DNA from 2 places in the Streptomyces sp. NPDC003691 genome. Region 1 is predicted to be linked to the other one. Evidence: predicted binding sites of a transcription regulator. Region 1 holds the regulator's gene; the other holds the start of a gene.
The links. Region 1 encodes HspR, which represses chaperone genes until heat shock. Its sites were predicted from a motif close to TTGAGNNNNNNNNNCTCAA; they were not measured.

Region 1 (7,952 bases):
CGTCCCCCTTCACGATCCGCTGGGCCAGGCCCTCCACGACGGCCGTCTTGCCGACGCCGGGCTCGCCGATCAGCACCGGGTTGTTCTTGGTGCGCCGGGAGAGCACCTGCACCACCCGGCGGATCTCCTGGTCCCGGCCGATCACCGGGTCGAGCCGGCCCTCGCGGGCGGCCGCGGTGAAGTCCGTGCCGAACTTCTCCAGCGCCTTGTACTGGCCCTCGGGGTCGGCGGTGGTGACCCGGCGGCCGCCGCGGGCCGCGGAGAACGCCGCCAGCAGCTTCTTCGCGGTGCCGCCCTGTCCGGCCAGCACCTCACCGGCCTGGCCGCCGCGGGCGGCGATACCGATCAGCAGATGCTCGGTGGAGAGGTAGTCGTCGCCCAGCTCCCTGGCGCGCTCGGCGGCGTCCGCGAGGACGGCCAGGAACTCGCGGCTCGGCTGGGGCGGTGCGACGGTGGAACCGGTGACGCTGGGCAGCCCGGCGAGCACCCGCTCGGCCCCGGCCCGGACCGCCGCCTGGTCGACCTCGGCGGCGGCCAGCAGATCGGTGATGTTCTCGTTGTCGGAGCCCGCGAGGAGCGCCAGCAGCAGATGGGCGGGGGTCAGATCGGGATGACCGCCCGACACCGCACGGCTGGTGGCGGCATTGATGGCATCCCGGCTCTTGTTGGTCAGCTCGGCGTCCACGTCCGGTTACTCCTCCTCGCAGGTCGCTCACGTGGGCTGCGGGCGGGGCCCGTAGCCGGTCACTAAGTCTGACTCATTCAACCTGCACAAAGTTGAGTCTATTCCACTCAAGGGGTGGGCTCAACCGGTTCGGGGCCCTGTTCGGGGCTCCGGTCCGGACCGTTCCGCCGCCGGTTCGGGGCCGTAACAGAGCCTCGACCGGTCGGCAGGGGCCCGGCGCGGTACCGACCAGCCGGTACCGACCGGCGCGGCGCACCGCCGGACGCACGGCCTAGGCTGGTTTTTATGGCGATCACCGATCTGAGCGAGCTGTCCCCCGGCTATCTGGAGTTCTGGCGCGAACACCATCTGTGCACTCTGACGACGCTCCGGGCGGACGGTTCCCCGCACGTGGTCCCGGTCGGGGTGACCTTCGACCCCGCGGCCGGCCTCGCCCGGGTGATCACCAACAAGTCCAGCCGCAAGGTCGCGCACGTCCTCGCGGGCGCGGCGGACGGGCGGGGCGCCCGGGTCGCGGTCTGCCAGCTGGACCGGGGGCGCTGGGCCACCCTGGAGGGCCGGGCCCGGATCGTCACGGAGCCCGCGGCCGTCGAGGACGCGGTCCGGCGCTACGCGGAGCGGTACGGGCGCACCCCGAAGCCCAACCCGGACCGGGTCGTCGTCGAGATCACCGTGGAACGGGCCCTGGGCCGCGCCTGAGGGCCCGGCGGCGGGTACGGCGGCACCGGGGGCGGCCCGGATCCGTACGAAGGCGCCCCGGCCCCACCCGTACACCCGCACCCACGCGCCGACACCCGTACACCCGTACAGCCGCACCCACGCGTCGGCACCCGCACACCTGCACCCGCACCCCCACGCCCCGGCACCCGTACGCAGACGCACAGCGGCGCCATCGCGTTTCAGGTCCGCGATGGCGCCGCTGTGTGGGGGATGTGCCGGAGCGATCTGGAACGACGGGGGAATCGCTCAGGCACTTCGGGGGGTGGCTCGGGTGGTGTCCGGATCGGCCAGCCGGTGGTCGCGCTGGTCGAGGTTCACAAAAATCATTCCGTATCGGATGGCGCAACGGACGGGCTGCGGCGCACCCCTCGGACGGCGGAGGCACCGGTAGGCCCGGACGTCCTCGTCCTCCTCGCGGGCCACGACGATCGGCTCGCCGAACAGGGTGACCATCAGCGAGTCGCCGCGGTGGGGAATGGCCGTGACGAGGTCGATGAAATGCCACCCGGAGCGGTAGGCCGTGGCCATTTCGCGCCGGAAGGACCGGTCATCCGGTGGCACGGTCATGCGTCCGCACCTTCGGAAGCGGGTGCGGTGGTGAGTTCCCAGGAAGGCTCGCCGTCACCGGCAGTGGCCGCCGCGAACGGTCCACCGACCTCCCACGAGGGCTCACCCTGGTCCGCCGCCGCGACGGCTGCGGGGACGCGTTCCCAAGAGGGTTCGCCGGCAAAGCCGACCGCGCCCAGCGCGGCGCCCGCCAAGGCAAGAGCACAAAGCGCACGTAGCGTCCTAGACATGGGTGATCTCCACCTCATTTGATCATTCCTCCTCCCCCGCGCATAAGACGATGTCTCACTCCGAACGCTTGCACCAGCGACGGCAGGCATCATGTTCCTGTAATGCAGGAACATGAGGGGGTACATATGACGTCTCATGGGGGCGAACTCGGACACCCTCACTCAGACGGCAAGTTGTGCGAGGCGGGAAAGAGTCTTTACATCACCGCGCTGCGGACCGGGCGGCTGTCGCGGCTGGAGGCGGAGACCGCGCCCTGCCTGTTCGACCTCGCACTGCTCGATCCGGATCCGTATGACGCCCAGTGGCTCCGGCCGGTTGCGCCCACCACGGCACTGGCCCAACTGATTCACCCCATCGAGAGGGAGATCCAGGACCGCCGCCGGCGGGCCCTCGCCCTCACCGATGCCCTCGAACCGTTCATGTCGATCAGCGCCCAGGGTTCGCCGGTCCCCGACGGGATCACGGTCCTGGAGGGCCTCAACCGCATCAACGCCAGCCTGGACCAGGTCACCGCCGACTGCACGGAGGAGCTTCTCACAGTCCAGCCGGGCAGCGGACGCCAGCCGCACTCCCTGGAGAAGGCGCTGCACCGGGTGCAGCCCCTGATCGAACGCGGGGTCCGGATGCGCACCCTCTATCAGCACACCGCCCGCCACCATCCGGCCACGCTCTCCTATATGGAGAAGGTCGGCCCGTCCGGAGTGGAGGTCCGCACCCTCGAAGAGATCATCGACCGGCTGATCATCGTGGACCGCAAGGTGGCCTTCATCCCCGCCAGCAGCGACCGGCTGTTCGCCCTGGAGCTGCGGCACAAGGGGATCGTGGACTATCTGGTCGGCGTCTTCGAGCAGTTCTGGCTGCACGGACTGCCGTGGGACGAGCCGATCTCGTACGGCCCCGACCTCAACGGGGTGACCGGCGTCCAGCGGTCCATCGCCAAACTGCTCGTGGAAGGCCATGTCGACGAGGCGATCGCCCGCCGGCTGGGCATGAACGTCCGTACCTGCCGGGCCCATATCGCCAAGCTGGGCTCGTCGCTGGGCAGCGGCAGCCGTACCCAACTGGGCTATCTGATCGCCCAGTCGGGGATTCTGGAGCACGACGGCCCGACCACGCCGGGCTGACGGACGCCCGCCCGCGCCGATTCGCTGAAGCAACGGTACGCGGGCGGGTGGCCGGTGCCGCGGGTACCGGTTCCGGTACCCGCCGCCCGGTCCCGGTACGTTCCTCCCGGCCCGGGAGGCCCGGCGGCCGTCGCAGACCGGGTAACCCGCCCCCGCGCCACGCGCACGGCCCCGGCCGCCCCCGGAAGCCGAAGCGACCGGGGGCGGCCGGGGCCGTCGGCGCCGGACGCCGGCTGCCCGCCGGCGGCTACTCGCCGCCGCGCTTGGGCCGCCAGACCACCAGCGCGCTCGCCTGCTGCACATCCTGGTACGGCACCAGGTCGCGCCGGTACGAGGCATGGACCTGCGATTCGCGCTGCCGCATCGCCGCCGCGGCGCCCTCGACGGCGGCCGACAGCTCGGCCACCCGGGACTGGAGCGCCGCGACCTGGTTCTCCAGCTCGATGATGCGTTTGATGCCGGCCAGGTTGATGCCCTCGTCCTGGGACAACTGCTGCACCGTACGGAGCAGTTCGATGTCCCGGGCGGAGTAGCGCCGCCCCCGGCCCGCCGTACGGTCGGGGGAGACCAGGCCCAGCCGGTCGTACTGCCGCAGCGTCTGCGGGTGCAGCCCGGAGAGCTGGGCGGCCACCGAGATCACGTACACCGGTGACTCGTCGGTCAGTTCGTAGGGGTTGCGGCGCCGTCCGTCCATCGTCCTCATGCTCCCTTCGCGGCCTCGAACAGCTCGGCCCTCGGGTCCTCGTCCGCGGTGGCCTCGCGGTAGGCCTCCAGTGCTTCCTTCGCCTTGCCGCTCAGATCCTTGGGAACCGCGACCTCCACGGTGACCAGGAGATCGCCGCGGGTGCCGTCCTTGCGGACCGCACCCTTGCCGCGGGCCCGCATGGTGCGCCCGTTGGGCGTGCCCGCGGGCAGCTTCAGGGTCACCGGCGGACCGCCGAGCACGGGCACCCTGATCTCGCCGCCCAGCACGGCCTCCGCGTAGGTCACGGGAACGGTGACGGTCAGATTGTCGCCACGGCGGCCGAACACGGGGTGCTCGCCGACATGGACGACGACATAGAGGTCACCGGCCGGGCCGCCGCGCTCGCCCGGGGCGCCCTTGCCCCGAAGCCGGATCCGCTGGCTGTCGGAGACGCCCGGCGGGATCCGCACCTGCATGGTCCTCGAGGAACGGGCCCGTCCGCTGCCCTTGCAGACGTCGCACGGGTCCTGGGCGATCAGCCCGCGGCCCTTGCAGTCCACACAGGGGTCGGTCAGGGAGAAGGAGCCGCTGCCGCCGCGGGAGACCTGCCCGGTGCCGACGCAGGTCGGGCAGACCCGGGGGTTGCCGTTCTTGTCGCCGGTGCCGGAACAGGGCTTGCAGGGGGCGGAGCTGGACATCCGCAGCGGGACCGTGGCCCCGTCGACCGCCTCGGTGAAGCTGAGCGTCACCTCGGACTCGATGTCCTGGCCGCGCCGCGGCTGGACCCGGGTCCCGGCGCCCGTACCGCGGTTGAACAGCCCGCCGAACACATCGCCCAGGCCGCCGCCGAAACCACCGGCCCCGCCGGGCTGGCCGCCGCCCCCGCCCTGGGCGCCTCCGAAGAGGTCGCCCAGGTCGAAGTTGAAGCTGCCGCCGCCGGGGCCGCCGGGCCGGAAGCCACCGTTGCCGAAGAGGGCGCGCGCCTCGTCGTACTCCTTGCGCCGCTTGGGGTCGCCGAGGATGTCGTTCGCCTCGGAGATCTCCTTGAAGCGCTCCTCCGCCTTGGCGTCGCCCTTGTTGGCGTCCGGATGGAACTCGCGGGCGAGCTTCCGGTACGCCTTTTTGATCTCGGCTTCGGTGGCGTCCTTGGGGACGCCGAGGACCTTGTAGTAGTCCTTCTCGACGAAGTCCTTCGTGTTCATCGACGTCCCTCCTCCCGGGCGGTGTCGCGCACGCTCCGTACGCGTACGCCTCCGTCTGCGTCAGCCCTCGTCCGGGCCACCGCTCTCCTCGCCGTCAGCCTCTCCGGCCTCGCCGCCCTTGGCGTCCTTCGTCTCCTTGGACTCCTTGGCCGCCGGTGCCGGACCGGCACCGGGCTGCGGCTCGGCCACGGCCACCCGCGCGGGGCGGATGGTCCGCTCGCCGATCCGATACCCCGGCTGGAGCACCGCGACGCACGTGGTCTCCGTGACGTCCGGCGCATAGCTGTGCATCAGCGCCTCGTGGATCGTCGGGTCGAAGGGCTCGCCCTCCTTGCCGAACTGCTGGAGGCCCATCTTCGCCGCGGCCGTCTCCAGGGATTCGGCGACGGACTTGAAGCCGCCCACCAGCTCCCCGTGGTCACGGGCCCGCCCGATGTCGTCGAGCACCGGCAGCAGCTCGGTCAGCAGGGTCGCCGTGGCGATCTCCTTGACCGTGACGCGGTCGCGCTCCACCCGGCGGCGGTAGTTCTGGTACTCGGCCTGGAGCCGCTGGAGGTCGGCGGTGCGCTCGGCGAGTGCCGACCGTGCCTGGTCCAGTTCGGCCGTCAGACCGGCGTTCTTGGCAGCGTCCCCTGCCGGGGCCGCCCCGCCCTCCTGCTCGGAGGGCGCGGCGGTCTCGGCGGCGTCGTCGGAGGTGGCGCCGGAAGGGACGTCGGGCTTCTCGTCGAAGCCCGGGGTCTCCTCCGTCACGCGGCACCACCCTTGGGCTTCTCGTCGTCCACGATCTCGGCGTCGACGACGTCGTCGTCGGCCTTGGCCTGGCCGGCGTCGCCCTGCGGGGCGTCGCCGCCCGCGGCGGACTGCTGGGCCTGGGCGTCGGCGTACATCGCCTGGCCGAGCTTCTGCGAGACGGCGCCGAGCTTCTCGGTGGCGGTGCGGATCTCGGCCGGGTCCTCGCCCTTGAGCTTGTCCTTCAGCTCGGTGATGGCGGTCTCGACCTCGGTCTTCACCTCGCCGGGGACCTTGTCCTCGTTGTCCTTGAGGAACTTCTCGGTCTGGTAGACGAGCTGCTCGCCCTGGTTGCGGGTCTCGGCGGACTCGCGGCGGCGGTGGTCCTCGTCCGCGTACTGCTCGGCCTCCTGGCGCATCCGGTCGACCTCGTCCTTCGGCAGCGAGGAGCCGCCGGTGACGGTCATCTTCTGCTCCTTGCCCGTGCCCAGGTCCTTCGCGGTCACGTGCATGATGCCGTTGGCGTCGATGTCGAAGGAGACCTCGATCTGCGGGACGTTGCGCGGCGCCGGCGGCAGGCCGGTCAGCTCGAACATGCCGAGCTTCTTGTTGTACGCCGCGATCTCGCGCTCGCCCTGGTAGACCTGGATCTGGACGGACGGCTGGTTGTCCTCGGCCGTCGTGAAGATCTCGGAGCGGCGGGTCGGGATCGTGGTGTTGCGCTCGATCAGCTTGGTCATGATGCCGCCCTTGGTCTCGATACCGAGGGACAGCGGGGTGACGTCGAGCAGCAGGACGTCCTTGACCTCGCCCTTCAGGACACCGGCCTGGAGGGAGGCGCCGATGGCGACGACCTCGTCGGGGTTCACACCCTTGTTGGCCTCCTTGCCGCCGGTCAGCTCCTTGACGAGCTCGGCGACGGCGGGCATGCGGGTGGAGCCGCCGACCAGGACCACGTGGTCGATCTCGGAGAGGGCGATGCCCGCGTCCTTGATGACGTTGTGGAACGGGGTCTTGCAGCGGTCCAGCAGGTCGGAGGTGAGCTGCTGGAACTGGGCGCGGGTGAGCTTCTCGTCCAGGTGCAGCGGGCCCTCGGCGGAGGCCGTGATGTAGGGCAGGTTGATCGACGTCTCGGTGGAGGACGACAGTTCGATCTTGGCCTTCTCGGCGGCCTCGCGCAGCCGCTGGAGCGCCATCTTGTCCTTGGCCAGGTCCACGCCGTGGCCGTTCTGGAACTGCTTGACCAGGTAGTCGACGACGCGCTGGTCCCAGTCGTCGCCACCGAGGTGGTTGTCGCCGTTGGTGGCCTTCACCTCGACGACGCCGTCACCGATCTCCAGCAGGGACACGTCGAAGGTGCCGCCGCCGAGGTCGAAGACGAGGATCGTCTGGTCGTCCTTGTCCAGGCCGTAGGCGAGGGCCGCGGCGGTGGGCTCGTTGACGATGCGCAGGACGTTGAGGCCCGCGATCTCACCGGCCTCCTTGGTGGCCTGACGCTCGGAGTCGTTGAAGTACGCCGGGACGGTGATGACCGCGTCGGCCACCTTCTCGCCCAGGTACGCCTCGGCGTCGCGCTTCAGCTTCTGCAGGATGAAGGCGCTCATCTGCTGCGGGTTGAAGTTCTTGCCGTCGATCTCGATCTTCCAGTCAGTGCCCATGTGGCGCTTGACCGATCGGATCGTCCGGTCGACGTTGGTGACCGCCTGGCGCTTGGCGACCTCGCCGACCAGCACCTCACCGTTCTTCGCAAAGGCGACGACGGACGGCGTGGTCCGGGCTCCCTCGGCGTTGGTGATGACGGTGGGCTCGCCGCCCTCCAGAACGCTGACGACGGAGTTAGTCGTGCCCAGGTCGATGCCGACCGCACGTGCCATGTCAATTCCTCCAGAGACTTCTTGAGTGGAACTGACTCAAGGATGCCCCACCACTCTCCTGGAGTCAACAGACCTGAGTCGCCCCCACTCAACTTTTATCCCTGGCTTATCCGCAGCCCGGGGGCCCGGAGCGGC
Region 2 (7,952 bases), on a different contig from region 1:
CAGACGATGTGGCAGTACACGTCGTCGGGTCCGATCGTCGGTGACCACAACAAGTTCAACGGGGCGTACGACCGGGTCGTGGCACTGGCCAACGGCTAGGGAGTCCCCCGCGGAGAGCGCCGCCGCCGGATACGTCCCCGGCGGGGACGCCGTACCCCCGCCGCGTCCGGGCCCGGGAGCCCGTCCGCCACCGCGCGTCCGGCCCGTCCGCCGGGTCAGGACCAGTGCGCGGGACGGTCGAGAGCCGGGGGGAGCCCGGTCGCGGTATCGCCCCGCGCCGCGTTCACCTGCATCTGGGTGAGGAAGAGACTGCCGCGCAGATCCGCGCCGGACAGATCGGCGTCCCGCAGATCGGCGCCGATGAGATCGGTCTGCCTCAGATCGGCACCCCGCAGATCGGCGGCGATGAGATACGCGCCCCGCAGGCTCACCCCGCGCAGACCCGCGCCGCGCAGCCGGGCGCCCATCAGATCCGCGCCGCGCCGGTCCTTCTTCCGGCCCCGCACGGGCGCCCGCACCAGCTCACTGGCCCGCAGCAGCAGCGCGTTCACCTGCTCCCGGTGGGCGGCCACGTCCAGCGCGGCGAGCCGGTCCGGGTCCAGCCGGGTCAGGCCCTCGACCTCCGCGAGCCGGGCCCGGAGCTTCTTGTGGAGCGGCCGGGCCGCCTCCTGGGCGAGCGCGTCGGTGAGGTAGTGGAGCAGCTCGCGCAGATGCCGTACGACGGGGAACACTCCGAACATGGACCGGGCGGTCTCCGGATGGTGCCGCCAGTCACGGCCGCCGAAGGTCTCCTGCGACACCTGCTGCCCGGCGCCGAAGCAGTCGTAGACCGTGCATCCCCGGTAGCCGCCGGTCCGCAGCCGGGCGTGGATCCCGCAGCGGAAGGCGGAGTCGAGATTCCCGCAGGGCTCCCCCGCGGCCTTGTCCCGCGCGAAGTCCGCGGAGGCGGTGAACGGCAGGGCGACACAGCAGAGCCCGAAGCAGCTCGCGCAGTCGGCCCGGAGCGTGCCGGGTGCGGGGTCCCCCGCGGGGGAGCCGGGCGGACCGGGCGGGTTCTCCTGGGACGTTCGCGTACGCATCCCCTCATTGTCCCCGACGGCTCCGGGGTCCCCGACGGCCCGCGCCCGGACGGGTTCCGGGGGCGCCGGAATCCCGCTGCCGCCGGACGCAGGAGGGGAGGAACCCCGCCGGACCGCCGGTGCACGGCCCGCGCGACGCGGGGCTCCGGGGCGGTACGGCCGTTATCGGCCGTCCCGCCCCGGAGGGGTCACGCCGCCGCCCGGACGGGCAGCGACGCCGGGGTCACGCCGCCGCCTGGACGGACACCGACGCCGGGGTCAGGGCCAGCGCCAGCACTTCGCGGACGTCGGTGACCGCGTGGACTTCCAGCCCGTCCAGGATCTCCGCCGGCACATCGTCCAGATCCGGCTCGTTCCGCTTGGGGACGATCACCGTGGTGACCCCCGCCCGGTGCGCCGCCAGCAGCTTCTGCTTGACGCCGCCGATCGGCAGCACCCGTCCCGTCAGGGACACCTCGCCGGTCATCGCGACATCGGTCCGCACCGGCCGCCCCGACAGCAGCGACGCCAGGGCCGTCGTCATCGTGATGCCCGCGCTCGGCCCGTCCTTCGGCACCGCGCCCGCCGGGAAGTGGATATGGATTCCGCGGTCCTTCAGATCCGCGACGGGCAGTTCCGTCTCGGCGCCGTGCGACCGCAGCCAGGAGAGCGCGATCTGCGCGGACTCCTTCATCACATCACCCAGCTGTCCGGTGAGCGTCAGCCCGGCCGCCCCGGTCTCCGGATCGGCGAGCGATGCCTCCACATAGAGGACGTCGCCGCCCGCGCCGGTGACCGCGAGCCCCGTCGCCACCCCGGGCACGGCGGTCCGGCGCTCGGCCGGGTCCTGGGCGGACTCGGGCACATGGTGCGGCCGGCCGATCAGCCCGCGGAGTTCACCGGGGCCGATGGTGTACGGCAGCTCCCGGCCGCCCAGTTCGTGCTCGGCGGCGACCTTCCGCAGCAGCCGGGCGACCGACCGCTCCAGATTCCGGACGCCCGCCTCACGGGTGTACTCGCCCGCCAGCTTCCGCAGCGCCGCCTCCTCGACGACGACCTCGCCGGGCTCCAGGCCCGCCCGCTCCAACTGGCGCGGCAGCAGGTGGTCCCGGGCGATGACGATCTTCTCGTCCTCGGTGTAGCCGTCGAGCCGGACCAGCTCCATCCGGTCCAGCAGCGCCTCCGGAATCGCCTCCAGCACATTGGCGGTGGCCAGGAAGACGACGTCGCTCAGGTCGAGTTCGACCTCCAGATAGTGGTCGCGAAAAGTATGGTTCTGCGCCGGGTCGAGCACTTCGAGCAGGGCCGCCGCCGGGTCGCCGCGGAAGTCGGAGCCGACCTTGTCGATCTCGTCGAGAAGGACGACCGGGTTCATGGAACCGGCCTCCTTGACCGCCCGGACGATCCGGCCGGGCAGCGCCCCGACGTAGGTCCGCCGGTGACCGCGGATCTCGGCCTCGTCCCGTACGCCGCCGAGGGCGACGCGCACGAACTTCCGGCCCATCGCGTGGGCGACGGATTCGGCGATGGACGTCTTGCCGACACCGGGCGGGCCGACCAGCGCCAGCACCGCGCCGCCGCGCCGTCCGCCGACCACCCCGAGACCGCGGTCGGCACGCCGCTTCCGTACCGCCAGATACTCGGTGATCCGCTCCTTCACGTCCTCCAGACCGGCGTGCTCGGCGTCCAGCACGGACTTGGCGCCCCGGATGTCGTACGCGTCCTCGGTCCGCTCGTTCCACGGCAGCTCCAGGACGGTGTCCAGCCAGGTGCGGATCCAGGAGCCCTCGGGGCTCTGGTCGCTGGCCCGCTCCAGCTTGTCGACCTCCTTGAGGGCGGCCTCGCGCACCTTCTCCGGCAGCTCGGCGGCCTCGACGCGGGCCCGGTAGTCGTCGGACTCCTCGCCCTCCTGTTCGCCGTTCAGCTCGCGCAGCTCCTTGCGGACCGCGTCGAGCTGGCGGCGGAGCAGGAACTCGCGCTGCTGCTTGTCGACGCCCTCCTGGACGTCCTTGGCGATGGACTCGGCGACGTCCTGCTCGGCGAGGTGCTCGCGCAACTGCTCGGCGGCGAGCCGCAGCCGGGCGACCGGGTCGCCGGTGTCGAGCAGTTCGATCTTCTGGGCAACGCTCAGGAACGGCGAGTACCCGGCGTTGTCGGCGAGCTGCGCGATGTCGTCGATCTGCTGGACCCGGTCGACGACCTGCCAGGCGCCGCGCTTCTTGAGCCAGTCGGTGACCAGGGCCTTGTACTCCTTGGCCAGCTCCAGCACCTGCCCCGGCAGCGGATCGGGCAGCGACTCGTCGACCGAGGCACCCTCCACCCAGAGGGCGGCCCCGGGCCCGGTCGTACCGGCGCCGATCCGGACCCGGCGCTGCCCCTTGACGAGCGCGCCGGGGTCACCGTCGGAGAGCCGTCCGACCTGCTCGACGGTCCCGAGCACACCGGTCGCCGCATAGTGCCCGTCGACCCGGGGAACAAGCAGCACTTCGGGCTTGCTGCCCCCTGATGAGCGGGCGGCGGCCTGGGCGGCCTCCACCGCGGCCCGTGCTTCGTTGTCGGTGAGGTCGAGCGGCACCACCATGCCGGGCAGCACGACCTCGTCGTCGAGCGGCAGCAGGGGCAGGGTGAACGATGTGAACGCGCCGGACTCAGCAGCCATGATCTCCCCTTTGGCAGTGAACTTGAGCTATGTGGGCTCAATGCTTCGGAGTCCAGCATTGTTCCCCAAGCCTTGTTCACTCTGAGCGAACGCCCCGCTACGGAGCCTGCCGCCCGGGTCCCGCGCAGGTCAGGCCGGTGGCCCGGCCGGAGGCCGGACGCCGAACCACTGCTCGGCGCCGTACGCCTCGAACCGCTCCGCCTCGGCGAACCCCAGCTTCGCCGCAAGCCGCATCGAGCGGAGATTCGCGCTCTGCGTGGCCAGCACCACCGGTTCGCCCGGAACCGCCGCCGCGAACCAGTCGAGCACCGCCGCACAGGCCTCGGCGGCATAGCCGTGCCCCCAGGCCAGCGGCAGGAACAGATAGCCCAGCTCGGCCCGTCCGGCGGCCTGCGGAAGATGCCCGGTGTCCCGGGTGAGGGCGACCCGGCCGATCATCGCCCCGCCGAGATCGACGGTGAAGAGCCCGGAGCGCCGCTCGGGCACCCCGGGCACGGTGCGCTCGATCTCCTCGCGCGGCCGGGGGCCGCCCAGGTAGAGCCCCACCTCCGGGGAGGCCAGCAGCTCGACGACCGCCGCGCGGTCCCGGGCCTCGGGCTCCCGGAGCAGAAGCCGCTCGGTGCGGATCGGGGCGGGCGGCCAGGCGACGGGTCCGAGGTCGGTCATACCGGCCATCCCACCAGCGGGCCGGGCCGCGCTCAAGACCCGGCCCGGGCCGGACCGGGTCAAGGCCGGGCCGGGCCGGGTCAAGGCCGGGCGACGGCACCGCACCCCGTGAACCCGGCCGCCCGGCAAGCCCGGCAGCGTGTGCCCGGCCGCCCGGCGCCGTATGCCGGGCAACAGACGGGCCTGCCACGGCGGTCCGGCTGTCGGTGGACCGGCCGTCGGTGGGCCGGCTGTCCGCGGACCGGCTGTCGGTGGACCGCCCTACCCTCCGGCCATGAGCATGAACGGCACCTACCTCCGGCTGACCCCCGACGAGCTGGCCCGGGCGCTCCGGGAGCCCGTATGGGCCGGGGAGTTCTCCTACGACCTGCTGGTGGCCGAGGCCGGCAGCGGGAACCTCCGGTCGGCCGACCGCACCCACCACACCTACCGGGCGTGGCACGGCCTCGACTTCCTGCTGCGCCGCCGCGGCTTCCCCGTCGACATCGTCCACGGGGAGGAGGAGATACCGGGCGCCGCGGAGTGGGGTTACGGGCCGCCGTGTTTCCTCCCGCCCGAGCGGGTCCGCGCCGCGTCCGACGCGCTGGCCACGCTGAGCCCCGGCGAGCTGGTCGAGGGGGTGACCGCGGCCGACCTCGCCGGCGCACAGGTCTACCCGGTCTCCCACTGGACGGACGAACACTCCCTGGGCCTGGTCACGGCCTGCTACCGGCCCCTCGCCGGATACTTCCGGAGCACGGCGCTCCGCGGTCACGCCCTGTTGATGTGGGTCGGCTGACGCACCGCTCCCGCGGCCGCCGAGAACCGAACCGTGCCCGGCGTGCGATAGGCCGGGTGTGAGACTGATACGCCCCAGGGGCTGCGAGGCGGAGCACGGGCCGGGCCCCGACGACGCCGCACTGCTGCGCGCGGTCGGCCGTGGCGACGCCGATGCGCTCGCCGCTCTCTACGACCGGCACGCCGGCTGGCTGCACGCCCGGCTGACCCGCCGCTGCCGGGATCCGGAGACCGTACGCGAGGTCCTCCAGGACACCTTTGTCACGGTCTGGCGCTCCGCCGCCTCCCACCGGGGCGGCGAGGCGGGCGGCTGGCTGTGGGTGATCGCGGCCCGGCGGCTGGCGGACGCGGGCCGGGCCCGGCTCCGCGAGGAACGGCCGGCCGCCGTCGCCGTGGCCGGGCCCGCCGCGGCCCCCTCGGCCGAGGAACGGGTGCTGTCCGGGCTGGAGTACGGGGATGTGGGCGCCGCGCTGGACCGGATCTCGCCCGAGCTGCGCGAGGTGCTGCGGGCCACCGTCGTCGACGGGCTGACCACCCGTGAGGCGGCCGGGCTCCTCGGCATCCCGGAAGGCACGGTCAAAACGCGGGCCCGGCGGGCCCGGGCCGAACTCCGCGCCGCCCTGGAACACATCGCGCGGGAAACGCACCCCCTGGGAGGTACGGCATGACCGACGGAACCACCGGGCCGGCCCGGGGCGCGGAGTGCCCGGGCACGAGTGCCGGGGCGGACACGGGCCGGGGCGGCGGGGGCCGGGAACCCGGGCTCACGGGCGGGAGCGGAGCGGACGCGGGCAAGGCCCGGGGCGCGGAGTGCCGGGGCGAGGCCCGGAGCGGGAATGGCCCGGGCGAGGCCAGGGGCGGGGATTGCCCGGGCGAGGCCGGGGGCGGGCGGGCGGCGGGCGGGCCGACGGGCCCCGGGGCCTGGCATGTGGGCGGGGCGCTCGCCGCCGCGTACGCCGCCGGGACCGTCCGCGAACCCGACGCCTGGTCCCTGGAGAAGCACCTCGAAGGGTGCGCCCGGTGCGCCGCCGATGTCTCGGCCGCGGTCCGGGAGACGGCCGCCGGTGCCGTCGTCGCCGATGTCCGCGCCGCCGTGCTCGCGGCCGTACCGGTATCCGCGTCGCGCCGGGACAAGGCACTCAGCCTCGGCCGTCTCAGCGCCCCCGGCCGGGGCGGCGACCGGCGCCCGAGACCCGGGCACGGGCGGCGGCGGGAGCGTGGGGATAGGTACCCGGAGCCCGCCGGGCCGCTCCGGACCGGGTGGTTCCGGGCAGCCGGGCCCGCCCTCGGCCGGGGCTGGCTCGGGGCGCTGGCGGCCGTGGTCGCGGGCGCGTTCGCCCTCTCGTACGGCACCGGTTCCGCCGACACCCGTCCACTGCTGCTCGCCCTCGCGCCGGCCCTGCCGCCCGCCGGGGTCGCGCTCTCGTACGGACGGCACGCCGACCCCCTGCACGAGATCGCCGCGGCCACGCCGTCCGGCGGTCTGCGGCTGCTGCTGACCCGCTCGGCTGTGGTCCTCGCGCTGAGCGTGACACTGCTGACGGCGACCGGCGCACTGCTGCCCGCCGCCTCCGGCGCGCCCGGCGCGGCGGCCTGGCTGCTGCCCGCGCTGGCGCTCACCGCCGGATCCCTGGCGCTGGGCACCTGGACCGGTCTGCGGACCGCGGCCGCCGTACTGGCGGGCGGCTGGCTCGCCTTCGCCCTGCTGCCGGCCGTCGCCGCCGGGCCCGGCACCGGCCGGATCAGCAGCCATCTGGCCCCGCTGCTCTCCGGGGCCGGGGCCCAGGCCTACTGGGCGGCCGCCGCCGCACTCTGCGCCGGACTGCTCGTCCTGCGCCGTTCGTCCTTCGACCATCCGGAGAAAGCGTGAGCACCGTCCCCCGGGAACCCCAGGAACCCGCCGTCGACGTCTCGGGACTGACGGTCCGCCACCGGCGCACCGTCGCCCTGGACGCGGTGGACCTCGATTTCGGCACCGGGGTCCACGGTCTGCTGGGTCCCAACGGAGCCGGGAAGACCTCCCTGATCCGCGTCCTCGCGACGGTCGCCGCGCCTTCGGCGGGCCGGGTCGCCCTGCTGGGCCGTGATGTGTCGGCCCACCGCGGCCGTACCGAGGTACGGCGCAGACTCGGCTATCTCCCGCAGGAGTTCGGCCACTACCCCGGTTTCACGGTCCGCGAGTTCGTGGCGTACGTGGCCTGGCTCAAGGAGATGCCCGCGGACCGGGTGCCGGACGCGGTCCGGTACGCGGTGGAGCGCGTCGGTCTCGGCGACCGCGCCGACGCGAAGCTGCGCACCCTGTCCGGCGGCATGGTCCGCCGGGCCGGAATCGCCCAGGCGATCGTGAACGAGCCCGGACTGCTGCTGCTGGACGAGCCGACCGCCGGGCTGGACCCGGAGCAGCGGGTCGAGTTCCGGGCGCTGCTGCGCGAGCTGGGGCGGTCGGCGACGGTGATCGTCTCCACCCATCTGGTGGAGGACGTGGCCGCCGCCTGCTCCCGGGTGACCGTCGTCGAGTCGGGCCGGGTCGCCTGGCGGGGCACGACACCCGAACTGTCGGCGCTCGCACGGGACGGCGGCAGCGTCGGTGAAGCGGGCGGGGCGACCGGGGCGGGCGAGGAGGGCAGCGCGATCGAACGCGGCTATACGGCGGCCCTGCGCGCCCACCGTGCCGCCCGGGCTGCGGGCCACCCGGCCCCGTGAGCAGCACCCGCCCCGCCCGGTGCCGGACTCCCGGACCCGCCCACCACCCCGTTGGAGACAGCCGTGCCCCGTCCTCCCGCCCCCTCCGC

Region 2: lon (endopeptidase La) is a predicted target of HspR. The motif match lies at 3,740-3,758, and genes of this name have one in related genera.

The regions. Positions count from the first base shown of each region.
Region 1 covers NZ_JBSFNQ010000067.1:11,292-19,243, reverse strand. The annotation lists gene clpB (ATP-dependent chaperone ClpB) at 1-685, opposite strand, end outside; gene ACWDR0_RS25980 (pyridoxamine 5'-phosphate oxidase family protein) at 971-1,384, shown strand; gene ACWDR0_RS25975 (Rieske (2Fe-2S) protein) at 1,652-1,972, opposite strand; gene ACWDR0_RS25970 (helix-turn-helix transcriptional regulator) at 2,329-3,327, shown strand; gene ACWDR0_RS25965 (heat shock protein transcriptional repressor HspR) at 3,575-4,021, opposite strand; gene dnaJ (molecular chaperone DnaJ) at 4,027-5,214, opposite strand; gene grpE (nucleotide exchange factor GrpE) at 5,275-5,964, opposite strand; gene dnaK (molecular chaperone DnaK) at 5,961-7,817, opposite strand.
Region 2 covers NZ_JBSFNQ010000020.1:36,844-44,795, reverse strand. The annotation lists gene ACWDR0_RS12780 (lysozyme) at 1-99, shown strand, start outside; gene ACWDR0_RS12775 (pentapeptide repeat-containing protein) at 216-1,079, opposite strand; gene lon (endopeptidase La) at 1,303-3,717, opposite strand; gene ACWDR0_RS12765 (GNAT family N-acetyltransferase) at 3,847-4,383, opposite strand; gene ACWDR0_RS12760 (YfbM family protein) at 4,658-5,161, shown strand; gene ACWDR0_RS12755 (RNA polymerase sigma factor) at 5,220-5,828, shown strand; gene ACWDR0_RS12750 (zf-HC2 domain-containing protein) at 5,825-7,030, shown strand; gene ACWDR0_RS12745 (ABC transporter ATP-binding protein) at 7,027-7,863, shown strand; gene ACWDR0_RS12740 (hypothetical protein) at 7,927-7,952, shown strand, end outside.